One region of the Streptomyces sp. A18 genome, then DNA from elsewhere that is predicted to be linked to it. Evidence: riboswitches for the same ligand, from Rfam matches in the RefSeq annotation. Region 1 holds a riboswitch; each other region holds the start of a gene.
The links. Region 1 has a riboswitch for cyclic di-AMP ahead of AC5P1C_RS10410 (transglycosylase SLT domain-containing protein). Riboswitches for the same ligand answer to the same signal wherever they lie in the genome.
Positions count from the first base shown of each region.

Region 2: it holds a riboswitch for cyclic di-AMP, as region 1 does, so the genes downstream of both, AC5P1C_RS09250 (transglycosylase family protein) here and AC5P1C_RS10410 (transglycosylase SLT domain-containing protein) in region 1, are expected to answer to the same signal.
Region 3: it holds a riboswitch for cyclic di-AMP, as region 1 does, so the genes downstream of both, AC5P1C_RS02195 (M23 family metallopeptidase) here and AC5P1C_RS10410 (transglycosylase SLT domain-containing protein) in region 1, are expected to answer to the same signal.

Region 1 is NZ_JBWLKL010000005.1:50,793-58,338, forward strand. Features, by position in the region: gene AC5P1C_RS10385 (SRPBCC family protein) at 1-29, opposite strand, end outside; gene AC5P1C_RS10390 (class I SAM-dependent methyltransferase) at 162-809, opposite strand; gene AC5P1C_RS10395 (rodlin) at 894-1,268, opposite strand; gene AC5P1C_RS10400 (hypothetical protein) at 1,507-1,698, shown strand; gene AC5P1C_RS10405 (inositol monophosphatase family protein) at 1,801-2,601, shown strand; cyclic di-AMP (ydaO/yuaA leader) riboswitch at 3,099-3,255, shown strand; gene AC5P1C_RS10410 (transglycosylase SLT domain-containing protein) at 3,258-4,022, shown strand; gene AC5P1C_RS10415 (non-ribosomal peptide synthetase) at 4,482-7,546, shown strand, end outside.
Region 2 is NZ_JBWLKL010000004.1:266,114-273,659, reverse strand. Features, by position in the region: gene AC5P1C_RS09275 (NAD(P)/FAD-dependent oxidoreductase) at 1-181, opposite strand, end outside; gene AC5P1C_RS09270 (Ppx/GppA phosphatase family protein) at 580-1,506, opposite strand; gene AC5P1C_RS09265 (DUF501 domain-containing protein) at 1,503-2,039, opposite strand; gene AC5P1C_RS09260 (FtsB family cell division protein) at 2,095-2,574, opposite strand; gene eno (phosphopyruvate hydratase) at 2,707-3,993, opposite strand; gene AC5P1C_RS09250 (transglycosylase family protein) at 4,334-5,044, opposite strand; cyclic di-AMP (ydaO/yuaA leader) riboswitch at 5,048-5,239, opposite strand; gene AC5P1C_RS09245 (LysM peptidoglycan-binding domain-containing protein) at 5,422-6,447, opposite strand; gene AC5P1C_RS09240 (cytochrome P450 family protein) at 6,611-7,546, opposite strand, start outside.
Region 3 is NZ_JBWLKL010000001.1:479,585-487,130, forward strand. Features, by position in the region: gene AC5P1C_RS02180 (bifunctional acetate--CoA ligase family protein/GNAT family N-acetyltransferase) at 1-2,615, opposite strand, end outside; gene AC5P1C_RS02185 (HPr family phosphocarrier protein) at 2,830-3,111, shown strand; gene AC5P1C_RS02190 (GntR family transcriptional regulator) at 3,360-4,073, opposite strand; gene AC5P1C_RS02195 (M23 family metallopeptidase) at 4,280-5,083, opposite strand; cyclic di-AMP (ydaO/yuaA leader) riboswitch at 5,096-5,259, opposite strand; gene AC5P1C_RS02200 (M16 family metallopeptidase) at 5,561-6,946, opposite strand; gene AC5P1C_RS02205 (M16 family metallopeptidase) at 6,943-7,546, opposite strand, start outside.

The sequences.
Region 1 (7,546 bases):
AGGGTTGCCCTCACGTTGTCCTCAGCCACGGTGTGCACGCTCCATGCCGTCTCGTCTCGGCCTCCCGCAGGTGCGGAAGGAAACGTTCCTGATCTGTAGACGCGGCAGCCAGGCGAAACTCATCGGTTGTGTACGGAAGCGCGGTGGCCAGCCCGGCCCGCCTAGGCTTTACGGGCGAGCAGGTGAATCGCCTGGAACTGCCGCCGGTCTGTGGGCTGAGGCTCGCGGACCATCCGGGCCACCTCGTCCAAGCCGGACTTGCGCAGCAGCGCGGCGAGGTGATCAGGCCACCACCGGTAGGCCGGCGCGACCGAGTGATCGAAGACCTGCGTCGGGTGCGACGGGTCATCGTTCGCCGAAAAGCCGAGCAGCAAGTGACCGCCGGGTGCCAGCACACGATGGAACTCGGTCAGGATGGCGGGAAGTTCCTCAGGCGGAGTGTGGATGATGGACCAACGTGAGAGTACGCCGCCCAGCTCGCCGTCGGCGATGTCCAACGCGGCCATCGAGCCCACGTCGAACTTCAGGCCCGGATAGGCCTGTCGAGCCAACTCGATCATCGTGGAGGAGGCATCAACGCCGGAGGCCGAAAGCCCCAACTCGGCGAGATACGCGGTGATATGGCCGGGCCCGCACCCCAGGTCCGCGACCCGGCCGTCCCCACTCGCACTGACGGATTCGGCGAAGGCACCCAAGATCGCGCGATCCAGGGGAGCCTCGCGCAGCGAGTCTCGGAACAGATCCGCGTAGGTGTGGGCGGCGGCGTCGTATCCATCGCGGGTGGCACTGAGGGCATCGTGTTCGACCATGCCAGCGACACTAGTTGCTGACGCCGAAGCGAGCCGAGGGAAGCCGGATGCTCAGGCCCTCTGCAGCGCTCTGCGGGCGTCAGCTCAGTGGTTGTTCACGCCGTTGCCCGACAGCGCCGGGATGTCGTTGAGGATGTGCGACAGCGGCTCGTCCTGCTTGGCCTGCGTGGAGTTGTCGGCACACTGCTGGTTCTGCGGGGCCGAGAGGACCGGGATGTCCTGGACCGCGACCGGCACGAGGATGCCGACGAGGGCGCCCACGTTCGCCTTGACGGGAACACCTGCACACAGCTTGTTCAACGAGCCCTCGACCAGGCTCGCCTGCGGACTCTGATTCCCCGCGGTGGCGCTGTTGCCGAACGTCTGCTCGGCACCGTTGCCGCTGAGCGAGGTGGTGCCGGTGTCGTCGCCGATGGCGGCCGCTCTGGCCGGCGCCGCCGGCCAGAGCGGCGGCAGCAAGCCCCAGGGCGAGGGGGAGATTACGGGTACGCATTGCACTCCAGAACGGATAGTCGCTTGCCAGAAGCGTCAGTACATCCATCGATGCCCCCAAGTGTGATCAATTCGCCCGTTAGCGGAGTGCCGGCGTAGCGATGCTGACGACTGGCCGCCGTCCTTGTCCGGATCATCACGGCACCGCACTGTCCCTGGAACCCGCGCGAGGGGTAGCCAGTGCCCCAACGGATAGGGTCGAGGCATGTCGTCCGACCTCCCCCAGACTCTGGCCATGGCGTTCCTGGAATCCCAGGAGATAACCACGACGGACTGCCGCCGATGCGGCACCGAGGTGTCGGGCGTCAACGGCCGCTACGCCTGCGGGGTGTGCGGGTGGGTCAACAACTGGACTGAGGGCCACAACGAACTGCCCAGCGGCGACAACCACTCATAGCGCTGCGCCACAGCGGTCGAGCGGGACGATGAGTGCGGAGACCCGGCACCTGTCGGCTGGCTCAGCGCACGGAGCGGGCATTGCCCCGATACTCTGCACCGCATGATCAACTCGAGTCCGGGGCTTGACGATACCGAGGTCGCGATAGCCGCGGCGCTCGCCGGCGCGCAGGCCGTGCACACCAGGTACGGGCAGCGGCACACCCGCATCGACAAGGGTGCCGGGGACTTCGCCACTGACGCCGATGTGGCTGCCGAGGAGGCGATCCTCGGCGTCATCCGTGCGGCGCGGCCCGAGGACGCGGTGCACGGCGAGGAGGGCGGGCAGCGAGGTGCGGCTGACGCGGCCCGCCAGTGGCTCGTGGACCCCTTGTGCGGCACGCTCAACTACGCCGTCGGCAACATGCTGGTGGCCGTCAACGTGGCCCTGCGCCATGGCCCGGCCGCGGTGGCCGATCCGTTCAGCGGCGAGGTCTTCTTCACCGACGGTGCGACCGGTTGGGTTCGGCGCGACGGGAGCGACACGTTGCTGGCGCCGACGGCCGGCACCCAGCTGGTCGACGTGAACCTTGATCCGCCTTTTCCGAGCGCGCCGGGATTCCGGGCCGTGAACCTGCTCGCCCACCCTGATTTCGTCGAACGGTTCCGGCCGCGGGTGGTGTCCACGTCGCTGGCGCTGGCCTGGGTCGCCGCCGGCAAGCGCGCCGCGTACGTCACCGACGGCGGTGACCTGACCGCCAGCCTGCACTTCGCCGCCGGCATCGCCCTGTGCCGGGCCGTCGGCTGCGTCGTCTCCGGAGTCGACGGCGCTCCGATCGGACACGCAGGCCGCGGGCTCGTGGCGGCTGCGGACGCCGAGACTCACGGGATGCTGTTGTCGATGATCCAGGGTCGGCGCGGCTAGTCGGCGCAGATAGCGGTGCAACCTGGTTGGGATCAGCCCCTGACCGGGGCGTTCTCACCGGGATCGACCCAACGCAGCCAGTGCTGGAGCAACGCTCGCCCATCGTGATGCGTCGACACCACCCAGTGTCCGTCTTCTGACGAAACCAACCTTCTTCGCATCATTGATGGCTTATATAAATTGCTGTCTGTATTGCGGGATACTCATGCGGAATAGCGCGCTCTGGCAGGCCGTCGATCCGCATTCCACCCGCACTCCAATCCGTGAAATGGGTCACAGGGGCAACGAGTGCGGCTCCGGGAGTCGCCGAGCGTACTTCCGTTCCACGCAAAGAAAGTTGGGCTTTTCGATCAAAGGGTGCGAGAGCTTTCGATCACCACGGACAAGAGGTGCGCATTCCCTATGTGAATTCTGGTCTTGTTTCGGCCGCACTTTCTCGCCTAACGTCACCGTCAATCCGGATGGAACGCCGAATCCTGCCGCTGTCCGGAATCCCTTCCACTCACACACTCACGCACGGCAGGAGCGGGGGACCCAGGTAAGCCGCCGATCCGGAATCCGGAACGGCTCGGGGTGAAGTCGCATTCACAGTGTGGCCGGACATCTCCCGTCCGAACCCGACAGCTCACCTCGTAGGCGACGGAGAGGAATTCGTCATGCCTGCAAAGGGTAAGCACCGCCGCCCCAAGTCCAGCTCCCTCACCCGGGGCATCGCCGCCGCAAGCACCGGCGGGGCCGTGCTCGCACTCCCGATGCTCGGCGCTACCGCCGCCAGTGCGGCGCAGCCTGCCGCAGCCGCCAAGCCCGCCGCCGCCCCGAAGACCTACGTCGTCACCGCGGGCGACTCCCTCTCCAAGATCGCCCGAGAGCACTCGCTGAGCGGCGGCTGGAAGAAGCTGTACGAGGACAACCGCAGCGCTCTCGGCGACGACCCGCGGCTGATCCACCCCGGTCTCAAGCTCACCCTCGGTAAGAAGGCCCCGGCCCAGGCCGCGGAGAAGTCGGACGCCTCCAGGACGTCCGCCGAGCGGGCGGACCGCTCCGAGCGCGGGAACGCGGCGGCCGCCGAGCCCGCCGCCGCCCCGGCGAAGAAGACGTACACCAATGACCTCGACGGCTGGATCAAGGAGTCGCTCGACATCATGGCCCAGCGTGGCATCCCCGGCTCGTACGAGGGCATCCACCGCAACATCATGCGCGAGTCCTCCGGCAACCCGCTTGCCACCAACAACTGGGACTCCAACGCTGCCGCCGGTACCCCGTCCAAGGGTCTGCTGCAGGTCATCGGCCCCACGTTCGACGCCTACCACGTGCCCGGCACGTCGTTGGACAGCTTCGACCCCATCGCCAATATCACGGCCGCCTGCAATTACGCGGCGGACCGGTACGGGTCGATCGACAACGTGAACGGCCCGTACTAAACCGCATTCAGTACCCTCCGCTGTAAGCCCCGGCACGCCATGTGTCCGGGGCTTCGGCCTTTTCTGGGACGAATTCCTCGCGTGCAAATCAGTACCGAACTCGTCAGCAACGGGACAGAGTATTGAGGTGCCGTCATATAGCCCCTGAGGGCGGGCAGTTCGCGAGGCCCCGGATCTCGGGGAGTTGTCGGAAGCCGCCTGCCGTGTATGTCGCGACCGCGGGGACGTCCCGCACCCCGGATTCCGTCCGGTGCCGACGGGACAGCGCACGCTTCGCCGTGCGTGCAACAACCGGAACTTGACTCCAACTTGAGGCGGGCTGCCGAGCAGGCGGAGAAATCGGTCCGTAGGGTGCGCTGTCCGGCATCGTCGGTGGATGTCCCCACCGCCGGTCCCGGCTGCAGTCCTGCGCAGGGGGCGTCTCGCTTTTGCCCCCACTAGATGGGAGTGCGGTTCTCCGTGGCTACCTCTCTGAACGAACTCGGCCGCTTCGCCTCGTCGCACTGGTCCGGCTCGGATGAGCCGGGAGACCCCCGGTCCGTTGGTGACTCGGTGGAGTTTCACCTCGACCGCGACCTCCTGCGCATGGTCGAGGAGTTGGCCGACGAGCGTGACACCACGGCGACTTTGGTGCTGCAGGCGGCGTTCACGGTCCTGCTGCACCGCCTCGGCGTGCCGTCAGTGATTCCGGCGGGCGACGAGTCGTCGTTCGCCGCGCTGGTGACGCGTATGCGGGATCGGGTCGCGAGCCCGATGCCCTCTGAGGACTCCCACTCCGGGCTCGGCCCTCTGTCTGTCGCCCCCGGAGAAGCCCTCGGAGAAGGGCTGGTCGGCACAATCCGGTACGACGGTGACATGTACGGCCGGGCGGCTGCTGAGTCGCTCGCGGAGCGGTTCGTGCAGATCATTCGCCAGGTGGTGGCGGATCCCGGCCTGCGGAGCGGAGCGGCCGGGGTGTCGCCGGCGCCAGTTGGTCGGCGCGAGATCGAGATGTGGGAGCGTCGGTACCCGGGTTTCGCTGAGGTGTGGCCACTGACGGCGCTGCAAGAGGGGCTGCTCTTCCACACGCTCCTCGACGACGCGTCGCAGGGGACCTACCAGATGCAGTTCGTCATCGCGCTGCGCGGACCGGTGGCGGCCAAGCGCATGCGGGCGGCAGGGCAGGCACTGCTCGACCGGTACGCGAATCTGCGGACGGCATTCGTGCCGGGATCCGGCGGGGAATCGGTGCAGGTGGTCGTCGACGGGGTGGAGCTGCCGTGGCGTGAGGTGGACCTGGCGGCCGTAGGGACGCAGACGGAGATCGCCGCGGGCGCGGCTGTGCCGGGTCCGGCGGTCGCCGCCTTCCTCGCACAGGACTTGCGCAGCCACTTCGATGTGACGGAGCCGCCGTTGCTGCGAATGGCGCTGGTGAAGGTGGGCGCCGAGCGCTTCGAGTTGGCACTGACGGCACATCATCTGCTGTTCGACGGTGGATCGCTGCCGCTCCTTGTGCAGGATCTTCTCCACCTCTACGCGGCTGCCGGGGACGCTTCCGCGCTGCCGCCCGTGGCCGAGTACCGGGACTTCCTGGTGTGGTCGTCAGGGCAGGACCGGGAAGCGGCGGCTCGTGTGTGGGCCGAGGAGCTTGCGGGGGTGGAAGACCCGACCCTGCTGGCTCCAGTGATCGAGGCCCGCTCCGGATCCGGATCCGAAGCGAGCGGGGACGCGTCCGCAGGGGTCAGTGAAGTCGAAGTCCCCCTGACCTCGGCCGAAGCGCGTCGACTTCACCTGCACGCCGCCGAGTTGCATGTGCCGTTGGACACCGTCGTACAGGGCGCCTGGGCGCTGCTCCTCGCCGGGCTCACCGGGCAGCGGGACGTGGTGTTCGGGACTACCGTGCCCGGACGTCCGCAAGCGGTGCCCGGCGTGGCCTCGATGGCCGGGTTGTTCGTCAACACGCTCCCGGTGCGGGTCCGGCTCACACCCGCAGACACCGTGGCCGATCTGCTGCGTGGCATGCGGCAGCGGCAGGAGGCGCTCTCCGGCCACTACTGCGGCCTCGCCGACATCCATCGGGCCACGGGCAAGAGCGTCCTGTTCGACACGCTGGTGACGTCCGAGTCGTACGCGGTGGGCATCCGCGGCGTGGACCTCCAGGGCGATGGCGACGAAGGCTTCGAGATCACCGGTGTTCGTTCGTCCGCCGGTACCCACTATCCGCTGACGGTCACCGTCGACACCGAGCCACACCTCCAGGTGGCCGTGCAGTACCAGCGCCACCTCTTCGACCACAGCGGCGTCGAGACCGTCGCCGAGCGGCTGGCCCGCCTCCTGCGGCAGATCGCCGCCGACCCCGAACTGCCCCTCGCCCACCTCGACCTGCTCGGCCCCGCCGAGCGGGATCTGCTGCTGCACGGGCACAACGCCACCGCCGTGCCCGTCGAGGCGGCCACCGTCCCCGGACTCTTCGAGCAGCATGCCGCCGCGACACCCGACGCGGTCACGGTCGAGTACGGCGACACGTCGCTGACGTACCGCGACCTGGACGCGCGCGCGAACCGGCTCGCACGCGAACTGATCCTGCACGGCGTGGCGGCGGAGACCGTGGTGGCGGTGTCGCTGCCGCGCTCCCCCGACCTGGTGGTGGCGTTCCTCGCCGTGATGAAGGCGGGCGGCACCTATCTGCCGGTGGACTCCGCGTACCCCGCGGACCGGATCGCCTACATGGTGGAGGACTCCCGCACCCTGCTGGTCCTGGCGGCAGGGGCCACGGTGGACGCGCTGCCCGAACTCGCCGTGCCCGTACTGCGGTTGGACGAGCCCGCCACCGCCGCGGCGATCGCGCGGCACGACGGCACTCCGGTCACCGATGAGGAGCGGCCGGGCGGACCGGTGTCCGTCGCGAACGCCGCGTACGTGATCTACACGTCGGGTTCGACCGGGCGGCCGAAGGGCGTGGCCGTCACTCACTCCGGGGTGGCCAGTCTGGTCGCGACGCAGCAGACGCGGCTCGGCCTGACGGCCGCGAGCCGCGTGCTGCAGTTCGCATCGCCGAGCTTCGACGTCTCGGTCTACGAGGTGTGCATGGCTCTCTTCACGGAGGCCACCCTCGTGCTCGCCCCGCAGGAGCAACTCGCCCCGGGCGGGCCGCTGATCGACACGATCGCCGGTCGGCACGTGACCCATGTGTTCCTGCCGCCCGCCGTTCTCGGGGCGCTGCCGTCCGGCTCTCTGCCCGGGGTGGTCTCCCTCGCCGTGGGTGGCGACGCGGCCACGCCGGAGCTGGCGACGGGCTGGTCGCAGGGCCGGGACCTGGTCAACGCCTATGGGCCGACCGAGACCACGGCGATCGTGACCTTCAGCGATCTCCTTACGGCCGACGGCCGCACTCCCCCCATCGGCCGACCGGTCGCCAACACCCAGGTGTACGTCCTTGATGACGCGCTGCGGCCAGTGCCACCCGGTGTGGCGGGCGAGATGTACGTGGCGGGCGAGGCGCTCGCGCGCGGCTACCTCGGCCGCCCGGGTCTGACCGCCGGACG
Region 2 (7,546 bases), on a different contig from region 1:
GCGAAATGCTGCCGGCTGCGGCTTCGGGGAGGAAGGGCTGGTAGGTCATGTACGACCGGGGGTCGACGACCGTGACGGTCGCCTCTCCGTAGCGCATCTTCTTGAGGATGCGCCGAGCTGCGTACAGGCCTACGTACCCACCGCCTACTACGAGGATCCTGGGACGCTCCGTGGTGCTCATGCCATCGAGTATCCACCTGCCCGACGGGGGTCGCTCGTGCGCCCCTTCACAAGCATGGGTAGCCCCTCTGCTACACTTCGCCGCCCACGTGACACAGGCCATAGCGCCCCAGGGGAACCACGCGATGACCCGGGACGTTGTGCACCCCTTGTGAGCTGCCGCTCTGGCCTCCGAGGGCCAGTGGACCACCCGCCCGGTTCACACTCCGGACACACTCGCGAACCTTCACTGTCGTGGGTCGCGGCGCCCTGTGGGGTCACTTTCAGGGGGCCGGAACCCCTGAACATCGTCCAACTGACGCGATTTCCTTGTGAAGAACTTCACGAAGTTTCCCGACGGCATGTCGTCGAGGGGCCCTCCAGGCCCCTCGACGGCCGCTCGGACGCTACATGACGCGCTCAGGCGATGGACCAGCCGATGCCGTCGAGGATGTCGTGCTCACTGACGACGACTTCCCGCGCCCCGGTCCGATCCATGATCGAAAGGAGCACGAGCGCGCCCGAGACGATCACATCCACACGCCCCGGATGCATCACCGGAATCGCGGCCCGCTCGTCGTGCGTGGCACGGCTCAGGCGTCCGACGATCTCGGCGACCTGCTCGTACGAGACGCGGGAGTGGTGGATCGCCGCGGAGTCGTACGCGTCGAGGCCGAGCGCGATCGCGGAGACCGTGGTCACCGAGCCCGCGAGGCCGACCAGGGTGCCCGCATCGCGGATCGGCACCGTCCGCTCGGCGAGGTCGAGTGCGGCCTCGATGTCGGCGCGGACGGCGTCGAGTTCGGCGGGCGCGGGCGGGTCGGAGCGGATGTGCCGCTCCGTCAGGCGTACACAGCCGATGTCGACGGAGCGGGCGGCGCGTACGTGGTCGTCGCCCACGACGAACTCCGTGGAGCCGCCGCCGATGTCGACGACGAGGTAGGGCTTGGCGAGGTGGTCGCTCCCCTTCAGCTCCTTCGTCGCGCCCGTGAAGGAGAACTCGGCCTCCTGGTCACCGCTGATGACCTCCGGCTCGACGCCGAGGATGTCCAGGACGCCGCGTACGAAGTCGTCGCGGTTCTCGGCGTCGCGGGACGCGGAGGTCGCCACGAAACGGATGCGCTCCGCGCCGTGGCGCTTGATGACCTCGGCGTACTCGCGGCACGCCGCGAAGGTGCGGTCGAGCGCCTCGGGGGCGAGGCGGCCCGTCTTGTCCACCCCTTGCCCGAGGCGGACGATCGTCATCCGCCGGTCAAGGTCGACCAGTTCGCCGGTCTGCGGGTCCGCGTCCGCCACCAGCAGGCGAATCGAGTTCGTACCGCAGTCGATCGCGGCGACGCGGGTCACTTCGCGGGCTCCTGATCGGCGCACGGCGTGACGCACGGCCCCTTGGCCCACCACTCCGGGAGCATCGCGATCGCCTCGTCGCCCAGGGGGTTCACGCCGGGGCCCGCGGCCAGGGAGTGGCCGACCAGGACGTGCAGGCACTTCACGCGGTCCGGCATGCCGCCCGCGCTCGGGAAGCCCTCCAGGACCTCGATGGCGTCGCGGCGCGCGATGTAGTCCTCGTGCGCGGCGCGGTACGCGGCGGCCAGCTCGGGGTCCGTCTGCAGCCGCTCCGACATCTCCTTCATGACGCCGTTGGCCTCAAGGGTGCCGATAGCGGAAGCCGCTCGCGGGCACGTCAGGTAGTACGTCGTCGGGAACGGCGTCCCGTCCGGAAGGCGCGGCGCCGTCTCGACGACGTCCGGCTGCCCGCAGGGGCAGCGGTGGGCGATGGCCCGCAGGCCGCGCGGCGGACGGCCGAGCTGCTGCTTGAAGGCCTCGACGTCGGCGTCGGTGGGCTCGGTGCGCGGGGTGGTCGGCGGGGGCGTTTCCATGCCTGTCTTTCGATCGGTTCCGTAGAAGTTCTGTCGGGCAGGGGGAGGGCGGTGCTCAGTCGTCGGCCGGGCGGTCGGCCTTGTCGACGCCGTCCCAGACGTTCGAGTACCAGGGCCTGGCGGCCGCGCCCTGGTCGGTGCGCTGCTTCTTCGCCGCTTCGGGGTCGACCACCGTGTACCCGGTCTCGCCCGGCATCACATAGTGCAGCCGGTCCCGGATGCGCTGCTCCGCGTACGCGTCGTCCCGCCAGCGGGCCTTCTCGTCCCGCAGCTTCTCGACGTTCTCGCGGCGCTCGGCCTGCTCCTTGCGCTGGTCCGCGATCTCGGCGCGCTGGGAGACGTACTGCCTTATCGGGTAGGCGAGCGCGACGACCAGCGAGCAGAGCACGAGCGCCAGGAGCGCCGCGCGTCCCGTGAGCCGGGAGCGGCGTGCCTGGCGCTTGGTCTGGGAGCGGTAGACACGCTCCGCGGTCTGCTCGCCGAGCAGCCGCAGCCTGGTCGCGGTGGAGAACCGGTCGCGGTCCTTCACGGCCATGTGTGCCGCCTCCCCGATACGTACGTACGTCCCCGCACACGGTACGGGACCGAGTACGGGGACGTAGGTAACTCCTCAGGCGCCGCAGCCCGAGCCGGGGCCCGGGAAGCGGCTCAGCCCTTGCTGTGCTTATCAGTCCGCGAAGCGGAACCGGGGGAACGCCGAACGACCGGCGTAGACCGCGGCGTCGTCCAGGATCTCCTCGATGCGCAGGAGCTGGTTGTACTTGGCGACGCGCTCGGAGCGGGCCGGGGCGCCGGTCTTGATCTGGCCGCAGTTGGTGGCGACGGCGAGGTCGGCGATGGTGACGTCCTCGGTCTCGCCGGAGCGGTGGGACATCATGCACTTGAAGCCGCTGCGCTGGGCCATCTCGACGGCGTCCAGGGTCTCGGTCAGCGAGCCGATCTGGTTGACCTTCACCAGAAGGGCGTTGGCCGACTTCTCCTCGATGCCACGGGCCAGGCGCTCGGGGTTGGTGACGAACAGGTCGTCGCCCACGAGCTGGACCTTGTCGCCGAGCTTCTCGGTGATGACGTTCCAGCCGGCCCAGTCGTCCTCGAACAGCGGGTCCTCGATGGAGACGAGGGGGTACGAGGCGACGAGCTCCTCGTAGTACTCGGTCATCTCGGCGGCCGAGCGGGACTTGCCCTCGAACGCGTACGAGCCGTCCTTGTAGAACTCGGACGCGGCGACGTCGAGCGCGAGCGCGATCTGCTCACCGGGGACGTAACCGGCCTGCTTGATGGCCTCGAGGATGAGGTCGAGCGCGGCGCGGTTGGAGTCCAGGTTCGGGGCGAAGCCGCCCTCGTCGCCCAGGCCGGTGGACAGGCCCTTGTCCTTCAGGACCTTCTTCAGCGTGTGGTAGACCTCGGTGCCCCAGCGCAGGGCCTCGGAGAACGACTCGGCGCCGATCGGCGCGATCATGAACTCCTGGATGTCGACGTTCGAGTCGGCGTGCGACCCGCCGTTCAGGATGTTCATCATCGGGACGGGCAGCAGGTGCGCGTTCGGACCGCCCAGGTAGCGGAACAGCGGCAGGTCGCTGGCCTCGGACGCGGCGTGCGCGACGGCGAGCGAGACGCCGAGGATGGCGTTGGCGCCGAGCGAGCCCTTGTTGTCGGTGGCGTCGAGGTCGAACATCGCCTGGTCGATCAGGCGCTGCTCGGTCGCGTCGTACCCGACGAGCTCCGGGCCGATCTGCTCGATGACGGCGAGGACGGCCTTCTCCACGCCCTTGCCCTGGTAACGGTTGGGGTCACCGTCACGGAGTTCGATGGCCTCGAAAGCACCGGTGGACGCACCGGACGGAACGGCGGCACGACCCGTGCTGCCGTCGTCGAGGCCGACCTCGACCTCGACCGTGGGGTTGCCTCGGGAGTCCAGGATTTCCCGGGCTACGACGACGTCGATGGACGGCACGAGCATCTCCTTCTGGGATGTGACGCGGTACGCGGGGCGTTGGCCTCGCGGACACGAGCCTAACCGGCTCCCGGACAAGAGCCAGCCGACCGACCGCCCTGTGGACAAACCGAGAGCAAAATGTTTCCGAACGGAACAAAGCAGTGGGGTCCGTGTGGGGACAAACGGACCCCGCCCCGGTGCGTACGGGGGATACGCGCACCGGGGCGGGGTGGACCCGTGGGGACGGGGTAGCGCCCCGAAGGGGCGCGGGGCTGTGACATATGCGGCTCCGCCGCGTGGGCGCGACCAGCCACGAAGCACCCGCAGACGAACAAGACCGCGAGGCGCCCCGCCAGAACTAGCTCAGGTGGAGCTGCTGGCCCGGGTAGATCATGTCGGCGTTGTCGATGATGTCGCCGTTGAGCTTGTACACCTTGTGCCAGCCGCCCTTGACGTCCTTGGCCTCGGCGATCTTGGAAAGGGTGTCACCCTTCTTGACCTTGTACTCGCCGTCGCCCTTCTTGACCTTCTTGCCGGTCGGGGTCTCGACGGTCTTCTTCGACTCGGTCTTGGGGGCCTCGGCCTTGGGAGCGGCCTGCTGCGGCTGCTCGGTCTGGGCGCTGGGCTTGCTCTGCGGCTGCTGCTGCTCCTGGGTCTGCTGCGGGGCGCTCTCCTGCGCACCGCCACCCTCGTTGGAGGCGCTCGACAGGCCGACGCCGCAGCTCGGCCAGGCACCCTTGCCCTGGCCCGCGAGGACCTTCTCGCCGATCTCTATCTGCTGGGCCTTGGAGGCCTTGTCGGCGGTGGGCGCGTACTTCGTGCCGCCGTACGCCGCCCACGTGGACGACGAGAACTGCAGGCCGCCCGTGTAGCCGTTGCCGGTGTTGATGGACCAGTTGCCGCCGGACTCGCACTGCGCGACGGCGTCCCACTCGGAGTTGGTCGCGGCGGAGGCCGAGCCGGCCGCCATCAGCGGGGCGGCGACTGCGACACCGGTGACGCCGGCGAGCGTGGCGACGCGGGTGGCCTTGGACGGGCGGCGGTGCTTGCCCTTGCTGGAAAACAGCATGAGTGATCCCCTCACCGACGCCTGCGAGGTGAGCTGTCGGGTTCGGGCCGATGAAGTTGCCCGGCCGCGCTTCCTGAGCGCGGCTTAACCCCTAGCCGATCCCGTCCGTCTCTCCGCATCGCTCTCGCGATGCTCAACGGCCGGGCCCGGCGGAAACCTTGGTTCCCCCGCTCCTGCCTACGGCGCATTACGCGACGACTGTTCCCGAACGGCCGTTGGCAGGACTCGGCGTACCGACCGGCGGGGCCCGCTGTGGCGAGCGGTCACGACCGTAGTCATGCGATCGGCCGAAACTCAAAGACGATCAGGGCTTCTGAGACCCATCTCTCACTTGCGCCAATTGGGACATCAAGCGCAAAACGACTCGCCAACTACCCCTACTTTTCGCCCAAATCGAGGCTCTGACCGGGCAGGATGAGATCGGGGTCGGAGCCGACGGACTTCTCGTTCTCCTCGTACAGCTCGGCCCACCCACCCTTCACGTCGAGGTCGTCGGCGATGCCCCAGAGGCTGTCTCCCGAGCGGACCGTGTACGTCCCGTCGGCGCCGTCCTGCTGACGCTCGTCGCCACGGGAGGCGTGCCGGCCCGAGCCCTCGCGAGAGGCGCCGTCGGAGGGCTTGTCGTCCGCGCTGTCGCCGCGGTGACGGCCTTCGCCCTCACCGGCGGAAGGGGTGGGGGTGGGGGAAGTGGCGTCGTCCTGCCCGGACTTGTCCGAGTCGGGCGAGTCGGTGGTGTCACCGGAGTCGGCCGAGTCGTCCGGCTTGCCCGACTCGTCGTGATTCTTGTCTCGCGCCTCGTCGTCGGCCTGGTCGTCGGCATCGGGCTTCTCGGAGGACTTGGTGCCGTCCGAGGGATCGGCCGACTCGCTGGGCGACGCACTCGGCTCACCCGACTCGGTCGGCTCACCCGACTCGGTCGGCTCACCCGACTCGGTCGACTCACCGTCACCGGGCTCGGTCGCGTCCGTCGGCTCCTCGGAAGGAATCGTCGTGATCGGAGCGCCGGGGTCGACGTCGGCGGCGGCGCCGTCCTCGGTGAGGCCGGCGATGGGCGCGCAGCTCGGCCAGGCGTCGGTGCCCTGGTCGTCAAGAACCTTCTCGGCGACGGATATCTGCTGCGAGCGGCTGGCCAGGTCGGCGCTCGGCGCGAAGTCGAGGCCGCCGTACTCCTCCCAGACCTGCTGCGAGAACTGGAGTCCGCCGTAGTACCCGTTGCCCGCGTCCGCGCTCCAGGATCCGCCGCTCTCACACTCCGCGAGCTTGTCCCACGTGGCGGTGTCCGCCGCGCTCGCGCTGGTCGCGCCGAGCAGCGGGATGGCGATGGCCGATCCTGCGACTCCTGCCGCGACGATCAGGGCCGGGGCCTGGCGGGGGCGTCGGTGACGACCATTGCCGGAGAGCATGCGGTTGCCTTTCGCGTGACTGGAGCGACGACTGCGGCACGGGATGCCGAGTCGTCGGTGAACGTAGCGGCACTCGAACGCTTGTTACAAGTCGATGCAGGGGAGATCACGTGAAAGTCACAGTCTTGACGACCCGTCAGCCACAAGGCGCCCCACACCCCGGCTATTTGCTCCGCTGTGCGGGTGCGAACTCCACGGGGAGCGTGCGGAGTCCGCGCATGATGAGCCCGCCGCGCCATCTCAAATCACCAGGTTCCACCGCGAGGCGCAGGTCAGGGAGGCGCCGCAGGAGGGTCGCGAGGGCGGCCTGGCCCTCGAGCCGGGCGAGCGGCGCACCGAGACAGTAATGAATGCCATGGCCGTAGCCGAGGTGTTGGTTGTCGCGGCGGGAGAGGTCGAGCGTGTCCGGCCGGGCGAAGCGTTCCGGGTCACGGTCGGCGGCGGCGAGGACGACGAGGACGGGGTCTCCGGTGGCGATCTCCTCCCCTCCGATCGTCAGCGGCTCGGTGGCGAACCGCCACGTGGCGAGCTCGACGGGCCCGTCGAAGCGGAGCAGCTCTTCGAGTCCGGTCTCCAGAAGACCGGTGTCGCCGCCGTCCTTGAGCGATTCCTGGAGCCGCTCGCGCTGCTCGGGGTGGGTGAGGAGGGCGTACGTCCCGTTGCCGATGAGATTGACGGTGGTCTCGAACCCGGCGAAGAGAAGGATGAAGGCCATGGCGGCGGCTTCGTTCTCGGTGAGGTGCTCGCCGTGGTCGGAGGCGCGGATGAGCCCGGAGATGAGGTCGTCGCCGGGTTCGAGGCGCTTGCGGTGGATCAGCTCGGCGAGATAGCCGCGCATCTTCTTCACCGACCGGGCGACCCCGCCCCTGGGCCCTCCCCCGTGGCGGATCATCATCCCCGCCCAGTCCCGGAAGTCGTCCTGGTCCTCGCGGGGCACGCCGAGCAGGTCGCAGATGGCGTAGATGGGGAGCGGGAAGGCGAAGTCGTGGATGAGGTCGGCCTCCCCCTTCTCCGCGAACTGATCGATGAGCTGCTCGGTCAACTCCTGCACGCGGGGCGCGAATTCAGCGATACGGCGCGGAGTGAAGGCCTTGGAGAC
Region 3 (7,546 bases), on a different contig from region 1:
GTCACCGGGACCAGCCGGTGCCCGGTGTCGCCGAGCAGCTCGGACGCGGCGCCGGCGAGGGAGAACGAGAGCACTGCTCCGGCCGCCGGGTCGATGACCGCGCGGACGACGGTGTCGACGCCACGGGGTGCCATCGCCTGCACGGCGGGCCGCAGCTCGGCGGGCTTGCCGAAGGCGTGGGTCAATTCGGCGTAGGCGCGGCGCAGTTGCTCCTCGTCCGCGAGGTCGAGCCGTACGCCGCCGAGGTCTGCGCGGTGACGCAGGTGCGGGGCGGTGGTCTTGAGGGCCACGGGGTAGCCGAGCGCGCGGGCGGCCGCCACGGCCTCGTCCGGGTCGGGCGCGGGCCGGGCGTCCCGTACGTCGATGCCGTAGCGCCCCAGCAGTTCGCGGGCGTCGTCCTGGGCGAGGGTGGCGCCGCGCGGGTCGCCCTGCTCGGCGAGGAGCTCACCGATCCGCCGGGCGGCACCGCTCTCGTCGATGTCCTCGTACTCGTGGACCTTGCCCGGCTCCCTGGCCTCGCGCCGCCACTGGGCATACTTCACGGCTTCGGCGAGGGCCCGGACGGCACGCTCGGCGGCGGGGTAGGCGGGGATGCGGTCCGCCGCCGGTGCCGCCGTGGGCCCACCCTCTGTGGCCGCCGCTGCTGTGGGCAGGCGTCCCGCAGGGCGATGGGGGCCTCCCCCGCTCGAACGAAGTCGAGAGCTTGGGGAAGGGTGGGCACAGCCCCCGCTGCCGGGCGCAGGCGCAGTGGCGTCAGGGCGAGTCCGGGTAGCGGCGGCCAACGCTTCGGCGAGGCCGCCGAGTTCTACGTGGACCACGGCTACGGGCTTCGCGGGGCAGCCGGCAGCCGCCGCGTGCAGCTCGCCGGCCAGCGTCTCCGGGGACGCCGTGATCCCGTCCTCCCCCACCCAGGGAATCGCCGTCACGATCACCGCGTCACAGGAGTCGTCCGACAACGCCTCGGCAAGCGCCGCCCTGAAGTCCGCGGGAGTGGCCCCCGTGGTGAGATCCCGCGGCGGCATCGGCCGCAGTCCATCGGCCACACACGCGTCGTACGTAAGAAGCCCGAGCGACTCGGAGTTGCCGAGGATGGCGACCCGCGGCCCCGAGGGCAACGGCTGCCCCGCGAGCAGCAGCCCCGCATCCACCATCTCGGTGACCGTGTCGACCCGGATGACCCCCGCCTGGCGCAGCAGCGCCGACACCGTGGCGTGCGGAAGCCGTGTGGCCTGCACCGCGTGCCCCGTGGGCGCGATCCCGCTGTGTTTCGCCCCCTGCACCACGACCAGTGGCTTCGCCGTCGCCGCGCGTCGCGCGAGCCGCGTGAACTTGCGCGGGTTGCCGATGGACTCGAGGTACATCAGGGCGACATCGGTGTCCGGGTCCTCGTACCAGTACTGGAGCACGTCATTGCCGGACACATCGGCACGGTTGCCCGCGCTCACGAAGGTCGAAAGGCCCGCACCGCGCCGGTGCAGCCCGGAGAGCAGCGCGATGCCGATCGCGCCGGACTGGGTGAAGAGGCCGATCCTGCCGCGCTCGGGAGGATGCGGGGCGAGGGACGCGTTGAGCCGCACGTCCGGCGCCGTATTGATGACCCCGAAGGCGTTCGGGCCGAGGATGCGCGTGCCGTACGACCGTGCCTGGCGCACCAGTTCGCGCTGCCGCTCACGGCCCTCGGGGCCACTCTCCGCGTACCCGGCGGAGATCACCACAAGGCCGAGCACCCCGAGCTCGCCGCACTCGGCCACGGCCCGTGGCACACGCTCGGCGGGCACGGTCACGACGGCCAGCTCGACGGGCGCGTCGATGTCCCGCACCGAGCGGTAGGCGGGCACCCCGTCGACCTCGGCGCCGTCCTCGAACGCGCTGTTCACCGCGTAGAGCCGTCCCGTGAAGCCCGCCTCGCGCAGATTGCGCAGGACACTGCGGCCCACGCCGCCCGGCGTACGCCCGACGCCGATCACGGCGACCGACTTCGGAGTGAGAAGCCGCTGCACGGACCGTGCCTCGGCGCGCTGCTCACGAGCACGCTGCACGGCGAGCGAGCGGTCGGTCGGCTCCAGATCGAATTCGAGACGTACGACGCCGTCCTCGAAGCTGCGCTTCTGCTGGTAGCCCGCATCCGTGAACACCTTGATCATCTTGGTGTTGGCGGGCAGGACCTCGGCGGCGAAGCGGCGGATGCCGCGCTCCCTGGCGACGGCGGCGATGTGTTCGAGGAGGGTCGACGCCACGCCCCTGCCCTGGTGGGCGTCCTGTACGAGGAAGGCGACCTCGGCCTCGTCGGCGGGCGCGCTCGCCGACATCCCGCGCTCGTCGATGCGGTCGAACCGCACGGTGGCGATGAACTCGCCGCCCACGGTGGCCGCGAGGCCCACCCGGTCCACCTGGTCGTGGTGGGTGAAGCGGTGCACGTCCTTGGCGGACAGGCGGGGGTAGGGCGCGAAGAAGCGGTAGTACTTCGACTCGTCCGAGACCTGCTCGTAGAAGCTGACCAGGCGGTCGGCGTCCTCAGCCGTGATGGGCCTGATCCGGGCGGTGCCTCCGTCACGCAGGACGACGTCGGCTTCCCAGTGGGAGGGGTATGCGTGCCGGTCCGACGGGGTCTGCATGGGGCCAGGGTACGGGTCGCGGGGGCGCCTTGGCCGGGGCAGGCTAGGAGTCGTCGACGGGCCGGGACGTAAGACCCCCCTGGCGCGAGGACGTACGGTCGAAGGGCACGGACCAACCGTCGACCAGGGTGCGGACCGACGTCCGGCGGAGCACCCATGACGGCATGAGACACTGGTCTAGACAAGTGTGAGACACCTGGAAGGGCAGCAACACATGGCTGAGCGCCGCGTCAACGTCGGCTGGGCCGAGGGCCTTCACGCCCGACCCGCCTCCATCTTCGTCCGCGCGGCCACCGCCGCCGGCGTCCCCGTGACGATCGCCAAGGCTGACGGCAACCCCGTGAACGCCGCCTCCATGCTCGCGGTGCTCGGCCTGGGCGCGCAGGGCGGCGAGGAGATCGTGCTCGCCTCCGACGCCGAGGGCGCGGACGCCGCTCTCGACCGTCTGGCGAAGCTGGTCGCGGACGGCCTCGAGGAGCTCCCCGAGACCGTCTGAGACCGCCTGAGACCGGGCTGAGACCGTCTGGTCGAAGACTGGAACTCATGCGCCGAAGGGCCCGCCCGAAATTGGGGCGGGCCCTTCGGCGTTCCTGTGTCCGTTCACTGAATATCGACATCGGGCTCGACATAGGGCTCGACTTGGAATCGACATCGGACGCGACACAGGACACTGAATTCGGGCAGCGGAAATAACCCCCCGCCCAATAGCCACCGAATAGCACTTCTTTGTATACGGCGCCTCTGTTAATGCCGGAGGCCCACCGTGTTTACGGGATGTTGCGAATCCCTCACACGATCACGGCCCCGCCCCCGCTCGCCCCGCCCGCCCTGCGGAGGGAAGCGCAGCCGGTGCGCGGCCGTCGCCCGCTCCGTGTGGGCCGCGGTGAGCGACCTCGCCCGCTCCGCGTCCCCGCGAGCGACCGCGTCGACGATCGCGGCGTGCTCCGCCCAGGACTCCGCGGGAGCGGCCGAGGCCTCGACGACGTACATCCAGGCGATCTTGTGCCGGAGCTGGGTGAGCAGCGCCGTGAGCCCCTGACTGCCGGACGACTGGGCGAGCGTCTCGTGGAACCAGCCGCCCAGCGAGCGCAGATCCTCGCTCTGACCGCGCCTGGAGCGCTCCTGGCCGAGCCTGACGAGGCCGCGCAGGACCTTCAGGTGCGCCTCCGTGCGGCGCTGCGCGGCGCGGGCCGCGCCCAGCGGCTCCAGGAGCATGCGGACCTCCAGGAGGTCGGCCGCCTCCTGCTCGGTCGGCTCGGCGACACACGCGCCCGCGTGCCGGCGCGTGACGACGAAGCCCTCGGCCTCCAGGGTGCGCAGGGCCTCGCGCACGGGGACGCGGGAGACTCCATAACGGCGCGCGAGCAGTTCCTCGGTGAGCCGGCCACCCCGCTCGTAGACACCGGAGACGATGTCGTCCCGGATGGCCGTGCATACCGAGTGCGCGGGAATGCGCATGACCTGACCTCCGCCTTAATCCCCGCGAAACGCGGTCGATCGACGCCTGTTCAGTGACTCTATTGCAGAACGACTGAATTTCCGACGGTCGGCCGAAATCCATGGATACTTTTGGCCAAAGGCGGTGCGGGAACGGCGAAAGCCCCGGCTCTCGACGAGCCGGGGCTTTCGGTGAATCGGGTGCGCGTCGCGCGAAACGCCTGGGATCAGACGTTGACGCCGTGCGAGCGGAGGTACGAGACGGGGTCGATGTCCGTGCCGTAATCCTCGCCGGTGCGGGCCTCGAAGTGGAGGTGCGGGCCGCTGGAGTTGCCGGTGGAGCCGGAGAGGCCTATCTGCTGGCCCGGAGTGACCGCCTGGCCGACGGTGACGCTGAGAGACGACATGTGGCCGTACTGGGTGTACGTACCGTCGTTCATCTTGATGACCACGTTGTTGCCGTAGGCGCCGCCCCAGCCGGCCTCGACGACCGTGCCGGAGCCGACCGCGTGGACCGTGGTGCCGGACGCCGCGTGGAAGTCGACGCCGGTGTGGCTGCCGGAGGACCACATGGCGCCGCCGGTCTGGTAGCCCGTGGAGATGGACGAGCCGGAGATCGGGGAGACGTAGCTGTTGAGGCGCTTGCGCTCGGCCTCGCGAGCGGCACGCTCCTTGGCCTCGCGCTCCTTCTTGGCCTTGGCCTTCGCCTCGGCCTCGGCCTTGCGCTTGGCTTCTTCGGCCTTCTTCTTGGCGGCCTCTTCGGCCTTCTTGGCGGCCGCGGCGGCGTCGGCGGCCTGCTGCTGGGCCGTGGCCTGCGCGTCGATGCTCTCGGCGAGCGAGTCACCCACGGAGACGGCCTGGGTCAGGCCGGTGTGCTGCGGAGCCGGTGCTTCGTCGGCGGCGAGCGCCGGAGCGGCCAGGCCTCCGATGACACCGGTGGTGGTGAGGGCTGCGACGCCCGCCACGTTCGCGGTCGTACGCGTGAGGCGGCTCGGGCGACGGTGCTTCCCGGTGGCACGGGTGAACGCCATGAAGCGGCTGATCCTTTCCTTCCTTCTCGCCTACCGGGTTAGCTGACGGGTTCGGAGCAGGAAGGTCTCCTACGAGTCCCTCACCTCTCGGCAAGGTTCCCGATTCACCCCAAGGGGACATGTGGGTCCCCGGCTCCCCTGGCTCGCGCCGTACGGGGACTCGGCGATGACTGTCCGGTGCCGCGGGTGCGGCGTACTGCATGACGAACAGCCGGACCAGACGCTAAGCGGGGCATCTTTCAAACGACAAACGGATCAGAGCTTTTGTAGCGCACGCCACAGGTCAGACACGTAACCTCCATAGCAATTCGGACATATGAGGACCCCGGTGACTTTTTCCAGCCACCGGGGTCCCGATATGTCCTGACTGTCACTCAGCTCGCGACGGCCGCTCGACTCTCAGCGGTCACTCGGCCCGCAGCGGTCTCAGCTCCAGCCCTCTCAGCTCCAGCCGTCTCCAGTCGCCTCAGCTCCTACTCAGCCCGTGACGACACTCACTTCACCGATGCCGAGCGCCCTGACGGGCTCCTCGATCTGCGCGGCGTCACCGACGAGCACCGTCACGAGCCGGTCCCCGGGGAAGGCGCTCACCACGGCTGCGGTGGCCTCCACGGTGCCGGTCGCGGCCAACTGGCGGTACAGCTGCGCCTGGAAGTCGTCCGGCAGGTGCTGCTCGACCTGATCGGCGAGCGTGGCCGCTACGGACGCCGCCATCTCGTACTTGAGCGGGGCGACGCCCACCAGGTTCTGGACGGCGACATCACGCTCGGCGTCCGTGAGGCCCTCGGCGGCGAGGGTGCGCAGGACCTTCCACAGGTCGTCGAGCGCCGGGCCCGTGGACTCCGTGTCCACGGAGCCGCTGATGGCGAGCATCGCGGCGCCCGTGCCATCCGGAGCGGAGCGCAGGACCTGGGCGAACGCCCGCACACCATAGGTGTAGCCCTTTTCCTCACGCAGGACGCGGTCCAGACGCGAGGTGAGGGTGCCGCCCAGGCAGTACGTGCCGAGCACCTGAGCGGGCCACACGCGGTCGTGACGGTCCGGTCCCACGCGGCCGATGAGCAGCTGCGTCTGGACGGCGCCGGGGCGGTCCACGATGACGACACGCCCGGTGTCGTCGGCGGTCATCGGGGGCACGGGGCGCGGCTCGGCCGTGCCACCCGTCCAGGCGCCGATGGTGTCGGCGAGGACGGCGTCCAGGTCGACGCCGGTCAGGTCGCCCACGACGACGGCCGTCGCCGTGGCCGGACGCACGTGCTTCTCGTAGAAGGTGCGCACCGCGGCCGAGTCGATGGCCGTGACCGTCTCCTCGGTGCCCTGGCGGGGGCGCGACATGCGCGAGGTGGCCGGGAACAGCTGCCGGGAGAGCTCCTTGGCAGCGCGGCGTGCCGGGTTGGCGGCCTCGTGCGGGATCTCGTCCAGGCGGTTGCGTACGAGGCGCTCGATCTCACTGTCCGCGAAGGCGGGGGCGCGCAGGGCGTCGGAGAGCAGGCCCAGCGCCTTGGGGAGGCGGGAGACCGGGACTTCGAGGGAGACGCGGACGCCGGGGTGGTCGGCGTGCGCGTCCATCGTGGCGCCACAGCGGTCGAGTTCGGCGGCGAAGTCCTCCGCGGAGTGCTTGTCCGTGCCTTCGTTGAAGGCCCTCGCCATGATCGTGGCGACGCCGTCCAGGCCCGCGGGCTCGGCGTCGAGCGGCGCCTCCAGGTGGACCTCCACGGCGACGACCTGCTGGCCGGGGCGGTGGCAGCGCAGCACCGTGAGGCCGTTGTCCAGGGTGGCGCGCTCGGGCGCGGGGAAAGCCCACGGCCGTGCCGTGCCTGCCTGGGGCTGCGGGTGGAACTGCATCGTTGCGGCCTCGCTCACTTCGCCGCCTCCTCTTCGTCCTCGTCGGTGGCTTCGGCGCCTTCGGGGGCCGCTGTTCCCTCGGTGGGCTCGTACACGAGCACCGCGCGGTTGTCGGGGCGCAGGCGGGCCGCGGCGGCCGCCTTGACCTCTTCCGCGGTGACGTCCAGGACGCGGCCGACGGCGGTGAGGGCGAGCTGCGGGTCGCCGAACAGGACGGCGTACCGGCACAGTTCGTCGGCGCGGCCCGACACCGTGGCGAGCCGGTCGAGCCACTCGCGCTCCAGCTGCGCCTGTGCGCGCTCCATCTCCTCGGCGGTGGGACCCTCTTCCGCGAAGCGGGCGAGCTCCTCGTCGACGGCGGCCTCGATGACGGGGACCTCGACGTCGCCGGACGTCTTCACGTCGAGCCAGCCGAGCGAGGGGGCTCCGGCGAGGCGCAGCAGGCCGAACCCGGCCGCCACCGCCGTGCGGTCGCGGCGCACCAGGCGGTTGTAGAGCCGGGACGACTCACCGCTGCCGAGGACCGTGAGCGCGATGTCGGCGGCGTCGCACGCGCGCGTGCCGTCCTCCGGGAGGCGGTAGGCGGCCATCAGGGCGCGGGCCGGGACCTCTTCCTCG